One region of the Corynebacterium lactis RW2-5 genome, then DNA from elsewhere that is predicted to be linked to it. Evidence: predicted binding sites of a transcription regulator. Region 1 holds the regulator's gene; each other region holds the start of a gene.
What was found. The regulator LexA, encoded in region 1, represses DNA repair genes until DNA is damaged. The targets are predictions, from matches to a motif close to CGAACANNTGTTCG.

Region 1 (4,247 bases):
TCGATATGTATAGCTCCGGCATCCTCGGGGACACCGATGAAAAACAAGAGGTCCGCAGGGCCGTCGGGAGTGGAAAACTGCGTCTCACGGGGAAGCCGGGCAAAGAGAAGCGTGGGTTTGAGCCAATCAGTATGCCTGCAGTGTGGAACGGCTACGCCCCCCGGGAGCCCCGTCGGGGCTTGTTCTTCGCGGCGCAGCGCGGCCTGCACAATGTCTTTATCGTCCGCAGCGCGGCCTGCAGCAACTGCCGCGCCGATGAGGCGTTTCAGTATAGATTCTTTTGACTCGCCCAAATCGATGTCGAGGAACACCACTGAATCCTCGACCAACGTGGTTGCAATGGAGGAAAACTCAGCGGAGGCAGCCATCGTTTCTATTGCTCCTAATCTAGTTCCCAGGCATGAGCGAATTCGGGGTGCACTTGCTCTGGATAAGGAATAGTAGTGCCAGGCAAACTCGTCGCGGCAGCGCCGTAGGCTACCGCATTGCTCAATGCCTGTGGGAAGGATTCTCCACGTTGGCGAGATAGAACGTAGCCGGCGAGAGCACAGTCCCCAGCGCCTACGGTCGATTGGGGAATGATTTTCGGTGAAGTCGCTGCGAAGCAAGGACCGTCCTTGATGGCAAGTATCGCTCCGGCCTCGCCGAGTGTTGCTAGAACCTCTGTGACCCCTAGTTGATTGAGAGCCCTTGCCGCCTTGGCTGCAGGCTGAAAGTCTCCTGCCAAGGCTGAGCGTTCCATCTGTTCGCCGTCTTCACCCACGATCTGGCCAAGTTCGAAGGCATTAGGCTTCATTAGGTATGGAGCCGTGCGAGGAAAAGCGCGTATTACGGAGGTCAGAGGTCCGTCGCTGGTATCAAGCGCAATGTGCGCTTCGGGATTAAAAGCTTGGACTGCCTCGGTGCAGTTGACGTAGAAATCGCGAGGAACGCCCGGCGGCAGTGACCCTGCGAAAATAACCCAGGAGGCTTTCTTGGCGTGATGCAGCAGCTTTTCTAGGACACGACGGCGATGCGCCTTCGTTAACGTCATACCAGGAGAGTTGAGTTTTGTGGTTGTACCGTCTGCTTCTGCGAGTGTGAGGTTTACACGCGCCTCATTCATTGTGTTGATTGCCTCATGAGGAATACCAGAGACCTCGAGTAGACGGGTGAACTTACCGTGCTCGGCCGCAGGGTAGAGAGCGAGTGTCTCTTCTCCTGCAAAGTGGACGGCCTTAGAAACATTAATTCCCTTGCCGCCGGCGATATCTTCCGACATGGGCAAGCGGAAAACTCCGCCCCGAACCAGTTCAGTATCGAGGCGTGCGAGACGGTCGATTGAGGGGTTGACCGTGAGCGTGAGAATCATGAGGCGACCATGACCTCGACGCCATGATCTTTCAGGTCAGCAACGAACTGTTCAGGAGCAGACTCGTCAGTAATAACCACGTCAATATCCTCGAGAGAGGCAAAACTGACGAGGAAGTCTCGGCCAAGCTTTGTCGAGTCAGCCATTACTACCACTTTGCGTGCGTTGGTAATCATTGCGCGTTTTACAGCAGCTTCCTGAGGATCTGCAGTGGATAAGCCGTGATCAATCGTGAGCGCATTAGAACCGATGAAAGCCACATCTGCGCGCATCACGGCAAGGGTACGTAGAGCAGCGTCCCCGACGACTGCTTGAGTAATCACTCGGACTTGCCCGCCAAGCAGTTGAAGTTCAATCCGATTGGACGCAGCAAGCGTCATTGCGTTCGGTAAGGAGTTGGTCACGACAGTCCAACGGCGACTATCAGGGGAGTGGACCATCAAATCGGCTAGGGCCTCAGTGGTAGTGCCTGCATCGAGGAATACACCGCCACCGTCTTCTGGCAGACATTCTGCGGCAAGCCGGGCGATGGACAATTTTGCGTCCTTCTGCGCATTTTTACGCGCGGCGACAGTGAATTCCACCGTCTGGAAGGAACGGGTGGCGACAGCACCACCATGTACTCGGTGAACTGCACCTTCAGCATCTAGCTGAGCAAGATCTCGGCGGATTGTCTCCGCTGTAACGTCGAACGCCTCTGCCAAATCGGCTACGGTGACTCGACCTTCCACCGCAGTCAGCGATGCAATCTTCCTACGTCGTTCCTCTGCATACATAGCGACGCCTCCAAAAATAGCTACAGCTAGAATTATGCCCGTTTTGTGTGGTTACGGGCAAAGAAATGTTGTTTTTAGGGGTGGGATACAGCAGGCAATACGCGGATTCGGAAGGCTCGTCTGGGGGTGGGCAAGCGCGCCTACTTGGATGCCGACGTCAGACGACACGATGTGGGGCCCGTTTAACTCGAGAACTTTGGGTCCGGAGCGTAATCAGAGACTGCGTAGAACGCTTACGACCTTGCCCAGGATCCGAGCGCGCTCTGCAGGGAGGGGATCGAATGCCCTATTGTGTGGCATTAGCCATTTTCCGGCAGCGTCTTCATGCCACTCTTTCACAGTTGCTTCGTCTTCGAAGAGAGCAGCGACAAAATCACCTTGCTCCACGACATTCTGGGAGCGGACAACAACCCAATCTCCATCGAGGATTCCCGCGTCAATCATCGAATCACCGACAACCTTCAGGAGGTAGAGCTGGCCGCTGCCGGTAATTTCCATAGGGAGGGCCATGTGGGCCTCGACGTGTTGTTCGGCGAGGATCGGATTTCCTGCCGCGATCTGTCCCACAATAGGAACGTAAATCGGTTCGGGCATATCCTCTGGAAGCTCAGGGGTCCCTGAGTCCTGCTGGGGCTTTGGTCCGGGCTTCACTGGAGTGAAGCTACCTGCGGAAGACTTAGAGTCGCGTACGTTCACGGCGCGCGGCTTGTGGGGGTCGCGTCGGAGGAAACCTTTCTTCTCCAGCTCCTTTAACTGGTAAGCAACCGATGACGTGGAGTTGAGGCCAACGGCATCTCCGATTTCTCGAATGCTTGGCGGATAACCGCGCAAAACGACGGCATCAGAAATAACATCGAGAATTCGGCGCTGCCGCTCAGTAAGGGTTTTCAGGCTTCCCTTTTTCTTAGGAGTCATGGTCATATCCCCTCAATTTCGATTAATCGGGCGGTGTGGGTGGGCGTTCGAACCTCAATAAAAGAATGGTAGCGAGCAGCCCTTCGTGTGCATGCGTTCGAAAATTAGTTTACCCCAAAGCGTTCGAAAGTTCCCGTACGTGGGGGAGATCTCTTAAGATTTTCGAACCCGATGGATGGGGTTGGGCTGAGTGACCTGCGTTTCAACCAATATATTCGAAAATAATTACGCCCGTCGCTGGACATCTTTCGAACATGGTGTTATAAATCGAACATAGCATGCAATCGAACAGCTGTTTGTATCTAGTGTTATTTTCGAAAAATCAGCCCGGAAGTCACCCTAGAGTTCAGAGCGTCCTTGATTCCTGGGCAAGCGTATGTCGGGGGTCTGTTGAAGGGACTCGAATCCTAAACACCGCACAGTGCTTAGGGGCTTTAGAAGATTTACAACGAACCGGCCAGAAAGGGGCACCAACTTATGTCGATCGAAACGCTTAATGCTCTAGATTCCAGCACCAATTCGCACGTTGCTTTCGCGTCGGTTGACACGCCAGTTAAGTTCATTGGTCCGCGCAGCAGCCCTCGCACTGTCGTGTGGGGCGAAAGGTCTATGAAATCTCAGCGTAGGACTTCTGTTGCGGAGGACCGGAGGAAACCAGCTCGTCGTACAGCAATTCAGTGTCGGGTCGCTAGATCCAGTTTTGATCGCTCCCGTCCGGATAAGACTGAAATGTCCTACGGGCGCCCCGGTGTTGCAGTTAGTCGCGCTACTTCGCAGGTTCCGGCGATGGTTCCCGACGGCAGGTTGTCTAAGGCGCTCGTTGGTTGGACTATTGTGCTTGGCACTGGTTTTGGTCTGTTTGGCTCCATGCTTGCGAATTCGGGTGAGTCTTTGAATCAACCTCCAGCTCCAGCATTTGCTTCATACTCGACGCAGTAGACTAGATGCCGTGCATTGCCAGTTTTGCCACCATGAACAGACTCGTGTCCTTGACTCACGCCTGATTGACAATGGAATGGGGATTCGCAGGAGGCGGGAGTGTTTGAACTGTCATCGGCGTTTTTCAACTATCGAACGGTCACAATTGATGGTGGTTAAACGGGACGGGGTTCCAGAGGAATTTGACCGGGAAAAGGTCATTCGTGGTGTCCGTCGTGCCTGTCAGGGACGTGAAGTCTCTGAATCTCAATTGAAAAAACTCGCGC
Region 2 (4,247 bases), 530 kb from region 1:
GCATGTTCCCTCCTTGTGCACAGTTGCCTAGATAAAAAAGCGGGGATGCTCACAGGGCCCCGCCCGACGGAACCTGGTATCGGGGAAGTACACCAGGGGACATCGGACGGAGTCCATGCGGACATTCCCTCTTTTAGTTGTCAGACCGGCAGTAACACGCTGCCGGACTGCATTCCCGAACGGAAAACGAATGACGCTTTTCGCCCTAGAGAACACCGAAAAGTGATTCGTCCTCACCTTCGGAGAAGTCGGCTTCATGCTCAGCCTGGTAGGCCTCCCAGGACTCTTTGTCCCAGATCTCCAGAAAATCAATCGATCCGATAACGACGCATTCCTTGGTGAGGTTTGCGTAGCGGCGATGCTCCATGGACAAGGTGATTCGCCCGGATCCATCCGCATTCTGCTCATCAGTGCTGGCTGCGAGATTACGAATGAAAGCACGCGCCTGAGGATTGGTGCGCGATGCCTTCGTCGCCCTCTTCGCCAGCTTGACGAACTCTTCCTTTGGATAAACCGCCAGTGAGTGATCTTGCCCTTTGGTCACCATCAGCCCTTCCGCCAAGCCCTCACGGAACTTCGCGGGAAGCGTCAGGCGCCCCTTGTCATCGAGCTTGGGGGTATAGGTGCCCAGAAACATGCGTCACTGGCCTCCTTCTCCCCGTTTACCGACGACGCGAACCCGCTGAACACCCCTTGCAAATCAGGCTTCCACCGACGAGGCGGAAAACCTCCAAGCAGGGACGCTTAGCGCGACCGAATCAGATATTCATTTCTGCAACATTGGCAACCTGGACCAACATCACGCCCCACTTTACCCCACAATCCCCCACTCTCGATAGTTCTACGCCAATATATCCCCAGCAGAAGCCGTCCAATTCAGCCCAAAAGAGTGATAATCAGTGCTTCGACCTGGGTTTTTAAACAATTAATAAATTTCTGGCGACAGTGGGTGACTTGCCCGCACTTCACCCTACACCTAATCACATCTGCCACTCCCGCACCACGGTTAACACTACCCCGCCTACTTTTACGCGCCAACCTCCCACCTCCCTAGCTTTGCGCCCACACCCCTATAACCAGCATTTTTCTCTAATTTTTCACGAAGAGCCACGGCGGTGCCGCCCCAAAAATCGCCGCACGAACACCAATGTGGGGCAAAGTGGGGAATCAGCGTGGGGCAAAGTGGGCGAATCGACAATGACACCCCACTGCACCCCACTGCCCACTCCGACCAGTCCGCCATTGAGCGAGCCTCTCCCCCGGAACCCTCGAACCGCTCCCTGGCAAAACAAAAAGCCCCCGCGCCTAATCGCGCAGGGACTCCATGCAGTGGACTGTTTAGTTTTTGGCAGGCCGAACGCCGCCTTAGCGACCTTCGAATCGACCCCGGAACCGGGACTCTAAACTAGAGCCACCCGAAGACTTCGGACTCCTCGTCTTTCGGGAGTTGCCAAACCTTTCACGATCCCCACCAGCCGACCGCGAAAAACTCAGGCTGTTAGCACCCGTTCCGCCACCATGACCAGTCAGCGCCCAGACCCCGGCGCCGAACATCAGCACGAAACCGGCGACGGAAAGTGCGATAAACCAAGCGCTGACAGTAAACAGGGCAACCCCGCCGAGAAGCATAAGCAACCCCAGCAAAATCAGGGCAATTACCTGGAGAGAAAAACCACGGCTTGCCCCCTCATCCTCTTCCAAAGAAAAAGCACGGCCAGACATAGCCGAACCAAACTTTGGATCCTCAGCGTAGAGCGCAGATTCAATTTCATCGAGCATCCGCTGTTCCTGCTCAGATAGTCCCACGATTCCTCCATCGCCAATTCAAGGGGCATACCTTGACCTCTCACTCTAGCGCCCGATGGCCAGCCCAAGCTTTAGCGCTGCAAAACACGGGGACGGTAGCGAGAAGAATCAAGCAATCTCACCCAAATAACGGATGACCTACCCCAATTGTTCCACGCAGGGAGCTACCACCCTATTTCCACAGCAAAACTCATAACCATGACACCACCAAAACAGGGGTCAAACAGCATAAACACCGCTAGGACAAACCCCCGTTTCGACCACTGCGATTACTACACACGAACCACTATGCTGCCGCAGGGAGAATTCCTAGGTCCGCCTCCACAACGTCGAGAAACTCGTCAACCAGCCCCATTAGCTCCCGAGACTTCCGAGCATCAATACGCCGCACCAACCCGAGGCGCACTTCATTACGAAGCTGCGAGTAGGACTGAAAGCGCGCAACCCACTCCGAATATTCAGCTCGAGAGACTTTGAGGTTCTCCCAGGCGCTCTGAGAACGACGCCGACGACGCTTACTAGATTGGCCTTCAGACATATTTAAAATGGCACCCGCCCCGCGCAATGCAGCACGATAAGCCAGCTCCAGCTGTTCATCCGGCTCCGCCTGCGCCGCCATAGCAGCGAGCCCTCGAGCACGCGTAAACAAATCCAGCGACTGCCGAGAGACACCCCCAGGTACGACAATTCCCCCACGAGCCGCAGCCCTAAAATCAACCACATTCGGAGTTGCCATCTCTACAGCCCTCCTACTTCTGCCTCACCGCTTGGATGCCGACACGCTATCCCCCCGACCGGATTCCACCCCAAGTAAATTCGAACATATATTCGATTCCTTTAGTTGTTTTAGCCAACGCATGAATACGCCAACATAAAGCAGCTAGGCTTAGAGCCGTGATTTACAGTGTTGTGCCAATGTCGGAGGCTGATTTTGAGCTCCGCCTCGAAGAGGCAGTTTCGCTGTACATCACTGCGATGAAATACAATCCGGCGATTTTCTCGGGACGCCTAACAGAATGGGCGAAGCAACCCCTGCTCCCCGGGTTTACCGCTGTAGGTGCCATCGCGCACCCAGAAGGCGTATCCCCCAGCGAGGCCCTGGACGACCCGCGGTATCCGCTGATTGGCATCGGATATTGCCGAACTGGACGCGACACCTATTGGTGGCACCGCCAAGTTCGCGCCGGGATGGCATCGTCCGGGTGGCCGCTTCGAACTATCAGTACGCTTTTGGGAAACTACGCGGAGCTCTCGGAAATTCACATTCATCCCGACTACCAGGGCAAGGGCGTCGGAAAGCGGTTACTGCGGGAACTCATCTCCGGCAGAGAAGAGGCGGTGGTGCTGCTCTCGACGCCTGAGTTCCCAAACGAAGCGAACCGAGCATGGCGCCTCTACCGACAATTTGGATTCGTCGATGTTCTGCGAAATTTCCATTTCAACGGCGATTCCCGCCCCTTTGCAGTGTTAGGAGTAAAGGTTCCTCATGACAGCGTCACCGGCGCCGCAGACGGCAACAGCGCGGAATAAGACTTGGCCGACATTCTCGCGCCTTCGCAGGCTTGCAGCCTTCGGGTCGCTGGCCGCAGTCCTGCCCCTCACCGGATGCTTCGAAGCGCAGGCCGGGATGACAATTACCGGAGACGACCGAGTCAACGGTGCCGTCAGAATCACCCCGAACGAATCAGCCCGCTCCCAGTTCAGTGACTGGCAAGCTCCCGAAGAGCTCCGCGATCGTGTCACCACTAATGTGCTCGACAGCCAGACGGGGCGCATGGAAGTCTCCTTCGCCGATCTACGCTTCAGCGAGGTCACCGACACCCTGAGCACGCTTTCCGACGACACCATTGCCATCGAAATCGCCCGCACCGGCGGCGACCAAATTTCCATCAACGGAAGCGTGGATCTCAGCCACGTGCCGGACTCGAATATCGACCTGCTCGTAAATTTCCCCGAGGAAGTTACTAACTCTAACGGCCGCTCCAGTGCACCGAACAAGGTTGAGTGGCAATTCAACGCCGGAGAAAAACACTCGGTGTGGGCATCCTCACCTGCGGGTTCAACCAAGCGCAATGAGTTCCTGATCTACGCTGCAGCCGCCGCGGCAATCGGCATTCTCGCCTCTATCTTGGGCGTGCTGTGGGCACGCCGAATCAGGGATATGCAGGACTTTTAGCCCCCTCCCCCGTTGTGTGGGAGGGATTAAAAGCCGCCCCTAAGCATGTCCTGTCCTGTGCCCCACGCTGGGGCCATACCCAGGTTATGCAGCACCTCCTGCGAAGCCCGGGCAAAGTTCATAGTCATAAAGTGCAGGCCGGGGACACCTTCGGAGATAAGCCTCTCGGCCATTTGCGTAGAAATCTCGATTCCGACCTTGCGGATTTCGTCTTTGTTTGCCTGCTCGTCCCCTGCAGCGGCTGCAATGAGGCGCTCCTCCAGGC
Region 3 (4,247 bases), 690 kb from region 1:
CCGGCGCTCTGTACCGACTCGCGCTCACGGCCAATGGGCATGTCCCGCAGCGCCGTAGTGGCGAAGCGGCGCCCCACCTCGGTAGCGGGGTTGGAGAAGACCTCGTGAACGTAGCCGGTTTCCACGATGTTGCCCAGCTCCATGATGGCCATGCGGTCCGCGATGCCGCGGACGACCGACATATCGTGGGTAATCAGGACGATGGTGACACCCATCTCGCGGTTAATCCGGCGGAGAAGCCCGAGCACATCCGCCGTCGTCTCTGGGTCGAGGGCGGAGGTGGCTTCGTCGGCAAGCAGAAGGGTGGGCTCGGTGGCGAGCGCACGGGCGATGCCGACGCGCTGCTTCTGGCCGCCCGAGAGCTGCTCGGGGTAGGACTCGGCCTTATCGCCCAGGCCGACGAACTCGAGGAGTTCCTGGGCGCGGGCGCGGCGCTTGGCCTTCGGCATGCCCGCGAGTTCCAGCGGGTACTCCACGTTCTTAATCGCATTGCGCGAGGTGAACAGGTTGAAGTGCTGGAAAATCATGCCGATATTGCGGCGCAAGCCCCGCAGTTGGCGCTCGGACATGCCGGCGATGTCGGTTCCGTCGAGTAGAACCTGGCCGGAGGTGGGCTTTTCCAGGCCGTTAATCATGCGGATCAGCGTTGACTTTCCGGCGCCGGAGTAGCCGATGACGCCGAGGATTTCGCCCGGCTCCACCGTCAGGTTGATATCGGTGAGCGCGGTGACGTCACCGAATTTCTTGTTTAGCTCGCGGAATTCGAGCTTCGTTCCCTTGTTGGTCACGAGTGAATCATTGCCCCTATGGGTTGGCCCCTAGATTGTGGTGTTAGTTCTGCTCGCGCTGCTGCTTCTCGACGCGGTCGAGAATCTGCTGCAGCTCGTCCGCCGGGCGATCGACGGATACCGAAGTGCCCTTAGAGTCCTCGGCGACGGCATCCTGGACCTCCTTGGTGTGCCACAGCTTCGACAGCTCGGCAAATTTAGGATCCTTGGCCTTGTCGGCCTTGGTGACGAAGACGTTGATGTAGGGCTCGGCTTCCTTGGAGTTCGGGTCGTCCTGGAAGATCGCGGTGTTCGGGTCGATACCCGCGCGGTCCAGGAAGGAGTTGTTGATGATGGCCGGCTTGCCCTCGCCGTAAGCTGCCGGGGTCTGGGCTGCGTCGACTGGCAGGACCTTGACCTTGGAGGTGGCCTCGTCGATGTCGGCCGGGGACGGGGTGAGCAGGTCGTCCTTCTTTAGCTTCAGTAGGCCTGCCTGAACCAGAACGTTGATGGCGCGGCCCTGGTTGGAGGGATCGTTCGGAATTGCGACCTCGTCGCCCTTCTTTAGTTCATCGACGGACTTGTGGTCCTTCCAGAACAGTGCGAGCGGAACGATCTCGGTGGAGCCGATTGGGGTTAGATCCGCGTTCGCGCCGACGTTGTACTCGGCTAGGAACTTGATGTGCTGGAACTGGTTTACGTCGAGCTGGCCCTCATCGAGTGCGCGGTTTGGAGTCTGGTAGTCGGAGAAGTTCTGAATTTCTAGGTTGATGCCCTTTTCCTGTGCTTTTTGTTCGAAGACTGTCCATGCCTTCTTGCTGGCATCAGTGGTGCCGATGCGGATGGTTTCGCCGGAATCGCCACAGGCGACCAGCCCGGTGGCGGCAAAGGCGAGGGTGAGGGCTCCTGCTGCGAAGCGCTTGAATGCCATGAGAGTTTCTCCTTCGGTAAAAGAATTTTAATTTTGTTTGTTCGCACGTCAGGCCCTGTGTCGGCCAGCTGTGGAAGAAAAATAGACCAAGCGGTCTTTATTTAGTCTTAGACACTATCACCACCGCAGGTAGCACAGGAAACTTCCGGCTCGAGTAGTGCAATGAATTCGGGGGCGTTTTTATCTCGGGTGGAGGCTCGGGGGTGTGGGGTTTGTAAGTGGAGGTAGGGGCGCTGTCGGAGAATTCGAACATGTGTTTGGAATAGTCCGGCTTTTCGTCTAATCTTCCGTCTATGGGAAACGGCACGGAGGGGCTTTCGGGCTCGGGGGAGGCAAGGCCACTTTCGTGGTCTCGGATTGAACGGATTCTCTCTGGCAAGTTTGAGGGAAAACTGCATCCGCATGGGAGTTTTAACGGTTGGCGCGGTCATCTGGGGGAGGGGATAACGGGGGCTTTCGGTGTTTACGGGGGCGAGGGTGGTCGGTTGGAAAAGGACGCGCATAGTGCGTCTTTGAAGGGGGTCGAATTGCACTGTCGTTCGAGTTATTCCTTTCTGCGAGGAGCCTCTGACCCGCAGGAATTGGTTCAGGAAGCGGTGCGACTGGGGCTATCAGCCCTGGGCCTTGCCGACCGTGACGGGTTTTACGGAATTGCCCGCTTTGCAGAAGCTGCTGCGGAGGCCGGAATCGCCACCATCATCGGCGCGGAGCTGTCTCTGCCGCAGCGTCCGCTCACCGTGCTGGTGCGCGGTCCGGAGGGCTACCGCAGGCTCAGTCATGTTCTCTGTGACGCGCATATGGCCTCGGGTGAGAAGTCTGTGGTCTCTTACCCCTCGCTGCATGAATTGGCTCGGGCGGCAGGGGGCTCCTGGCAGGTGCTTGCCGACGTCGCCTGGGGCCCCGACATCAGTGAGCTGGTGGCGGCGTTCGGTGTGGAAAACGTGGCTGTGGAGCACCGCGTGGACGTGACTCCGCAGGCGGTGGACAACGCCGCTGAACTCAGTGCAGTGGCGCAGCGTTTCGGGCTGCGCGAGGTCATCACGTCGATGGCGACCGCGGCATCTCCCGGGGCAAGCAGGCTGGCCAGTGCGAAGCAGGCGTTGGCGGTGCGGGACAGTCTCGAGGGATATGAACCGCACCTGGCGCCGGCCGGTGGCGCCTGGTTGAGATCATGGGAGGAGCTGTGCACTGCGGCTGAAGAGTTGGGAGACCGACCCGGCGCTGTGCTTGCGGCAACCGAAGCCATAGCCGCGGAGTGTGCTTTTACCCTGGACCTTATTGCGCCGCAGCTGCCCGAGTGGGAGGTTCCGCCAGGTCATGACGAGAACTCGTGGTTAGCGGAGATTGCGCGTGCCGGAGCCAGACGTCGCTATGGTCCGGTAGGTGACGCCTCGGGCCAGTCTCGCCAGGATCGGGCGTGGAGGCAGCTTGAGCATGAGCTCAAGGTGATTCGGCAGCTCGGATTTCCCGGATACTTTCTTATCGTCCACGACATCTGCGAGTTCTGTCGCAGGGAGGGAATCCTCGCCCAGGGGCGCGGTTCGGCCGCGAATTCTGTGGTGTGCTTCGCGCTGGGAATTACAAATGTTGATCCCATCGGTGCGGGGTTGCTCTTTGAACGCTTCCTGTCCCCTGAGCGAGACGGACCGCCTGATATTGACATCGATATTGAATCCGGCAGGCGGGAAAAGGTAATCCAGTACGTCTACGAGAAGTACGGGAGGGACAATGCCGCCCAGGTCGCCAATGTTATTACGTATCGGCGTCGGGGTGCGCTGCGGGATTCGGCCCGGGCCCTTGGGTATGAGCCGGGAGTCGTAGACGCCTGGGTCAGCGGTACTGCTCAGCCCCCTCGGGAGGTACTCGGTCTTGCGGATCAGCTGCGCGGACAGCCGCGCCATCTGGGGATACATTCCGGAGGGATGGTGATTTGTGACCGCCCCATCGCTGATGTCGTTCCTGTGGAATGGGCGCGGATGAAAAACCGCTCGGTGGTGCAGTGGGATAAGGATGACTGCGCCGCCGCGGGGTTGGTGAAGTTCGACCTGCTGGGCCTCGGCATGCTGGAAGCAATCCACCATTGCATCGACCTGGTGCACCAGGTACATGGACGAGAGATCAACCTGTGGGAGATCGATATCGCGGAGCCGGAGGTTTACGAGATGCTGGCCAGGGCGGATGCGGTCGGAGTGTTCCAGGTGGAGTCCCGTGCGCAGATGGCGACTTTGCCGAGGCTCAAGCCGCGCACTTTCTTTGACCTGGTCGTCGAGGTTGCACTGATTAGGCCGGGCCCCATTCAGGGCGGTAGCGTGCACCCGTATATTCGGCGCCGGAATGGGCAGGAGGCCGTTACCTACGACCATCCGGTGTTGGAAAAATCACTCGGAAAGACTCTGGGGATTCCGCTGTTCCAGGAGCAGCTGATGCAGATGGCCGTCGATGCGGCTGGTTTTAGCGGGGCCGAGGCTGATGCGCTGCGCAGGGCAATGGGATCGAAACGCTCTGTGGAGAAGATGGAGGCGCTGCACGCCCGATTCCTAGAGGGACTG

Region 2: CLAC_RS07775 (SAV_6107 family HEPN domain-containing protein) is a predicted target of LexA. The motif match lies at 2,624-2,637, and genes of this name have one in related genera.
Region 3: CLAC_RS02360 (error-prone DNA polymerase) is a predicted target of LexA. The motif match lies at 1,945-1,958, and genes of this name have one in related genera.

What each region holds. Positions count from the first base shown of each region.
Region 1 is NZ_CP006841.1:1,249,191-1,253,437, forward strand. It holds gene CLAC_RS05465 (PTS fructose transporter subunit IIABC) at 1-368, opposite strand, end outside; gene CLAC_RS05470 (1-phosphofructokinase family hexose kinase) at 383-1,351, opposite strand; gene CLAC_RS05475 (DeoR/GlpR family DNA-binding transcription regulator) at 1,348-2,127, opposite strand; gene lexA (transcriptional repressor LexA) at 2,341-3,048, opposite strand; gene nrdR (transcriptional regulator NrdR) at 3,992-4,247, shown strand, end outside.
Region 2 is NZ_CP006841.1:1,781,249-1,785,495, forward strand. It holds gene rsmH (16S rRNA (cytosine(1402)-N(4))-methyltransferase RsmH) at 1-4, opposite strand, end outside; gene mraZ (division/cell wall cluster transcriptional repressor MraZ) at 206-637, opposite strand; gene CLAC_RS07770 (DUF3040 domain-containing protein) at 1,366-1,806, opposite strand; gene CLAC_RS07775 (SAV_6107 family HEPN domain-containing protein) at 2,093-2,542, opposite strand; gene CLAC_RS07780 (GNAT family N-acetyltransferase) at 2,722-3,336, shown strand; gene CLAC_RS07785 (LppM family (lipo)protein) at 3,293-3,982, shown strand; gene metF (methylenetetrahydrofolate reductase [NAD(P)H]) at 4,009-4,247, opposite strand, start outside.
Region 3 is NZ_CP006841.1:554,425-558,671, forward strand. It holds gene CLAC_RS02350 (methionine ABC transporter ATP-binding protein) at 1-788, opposite strand, end outside; gene CLAC_RS02355 (MetQ/NlpA family ABC transporter substrate-binding protein) at 832-1,698, opposite strand; gene CLAC_RS02360 (error-prone DNA polymerase) at 1,992-4,247, shown strand, end outside.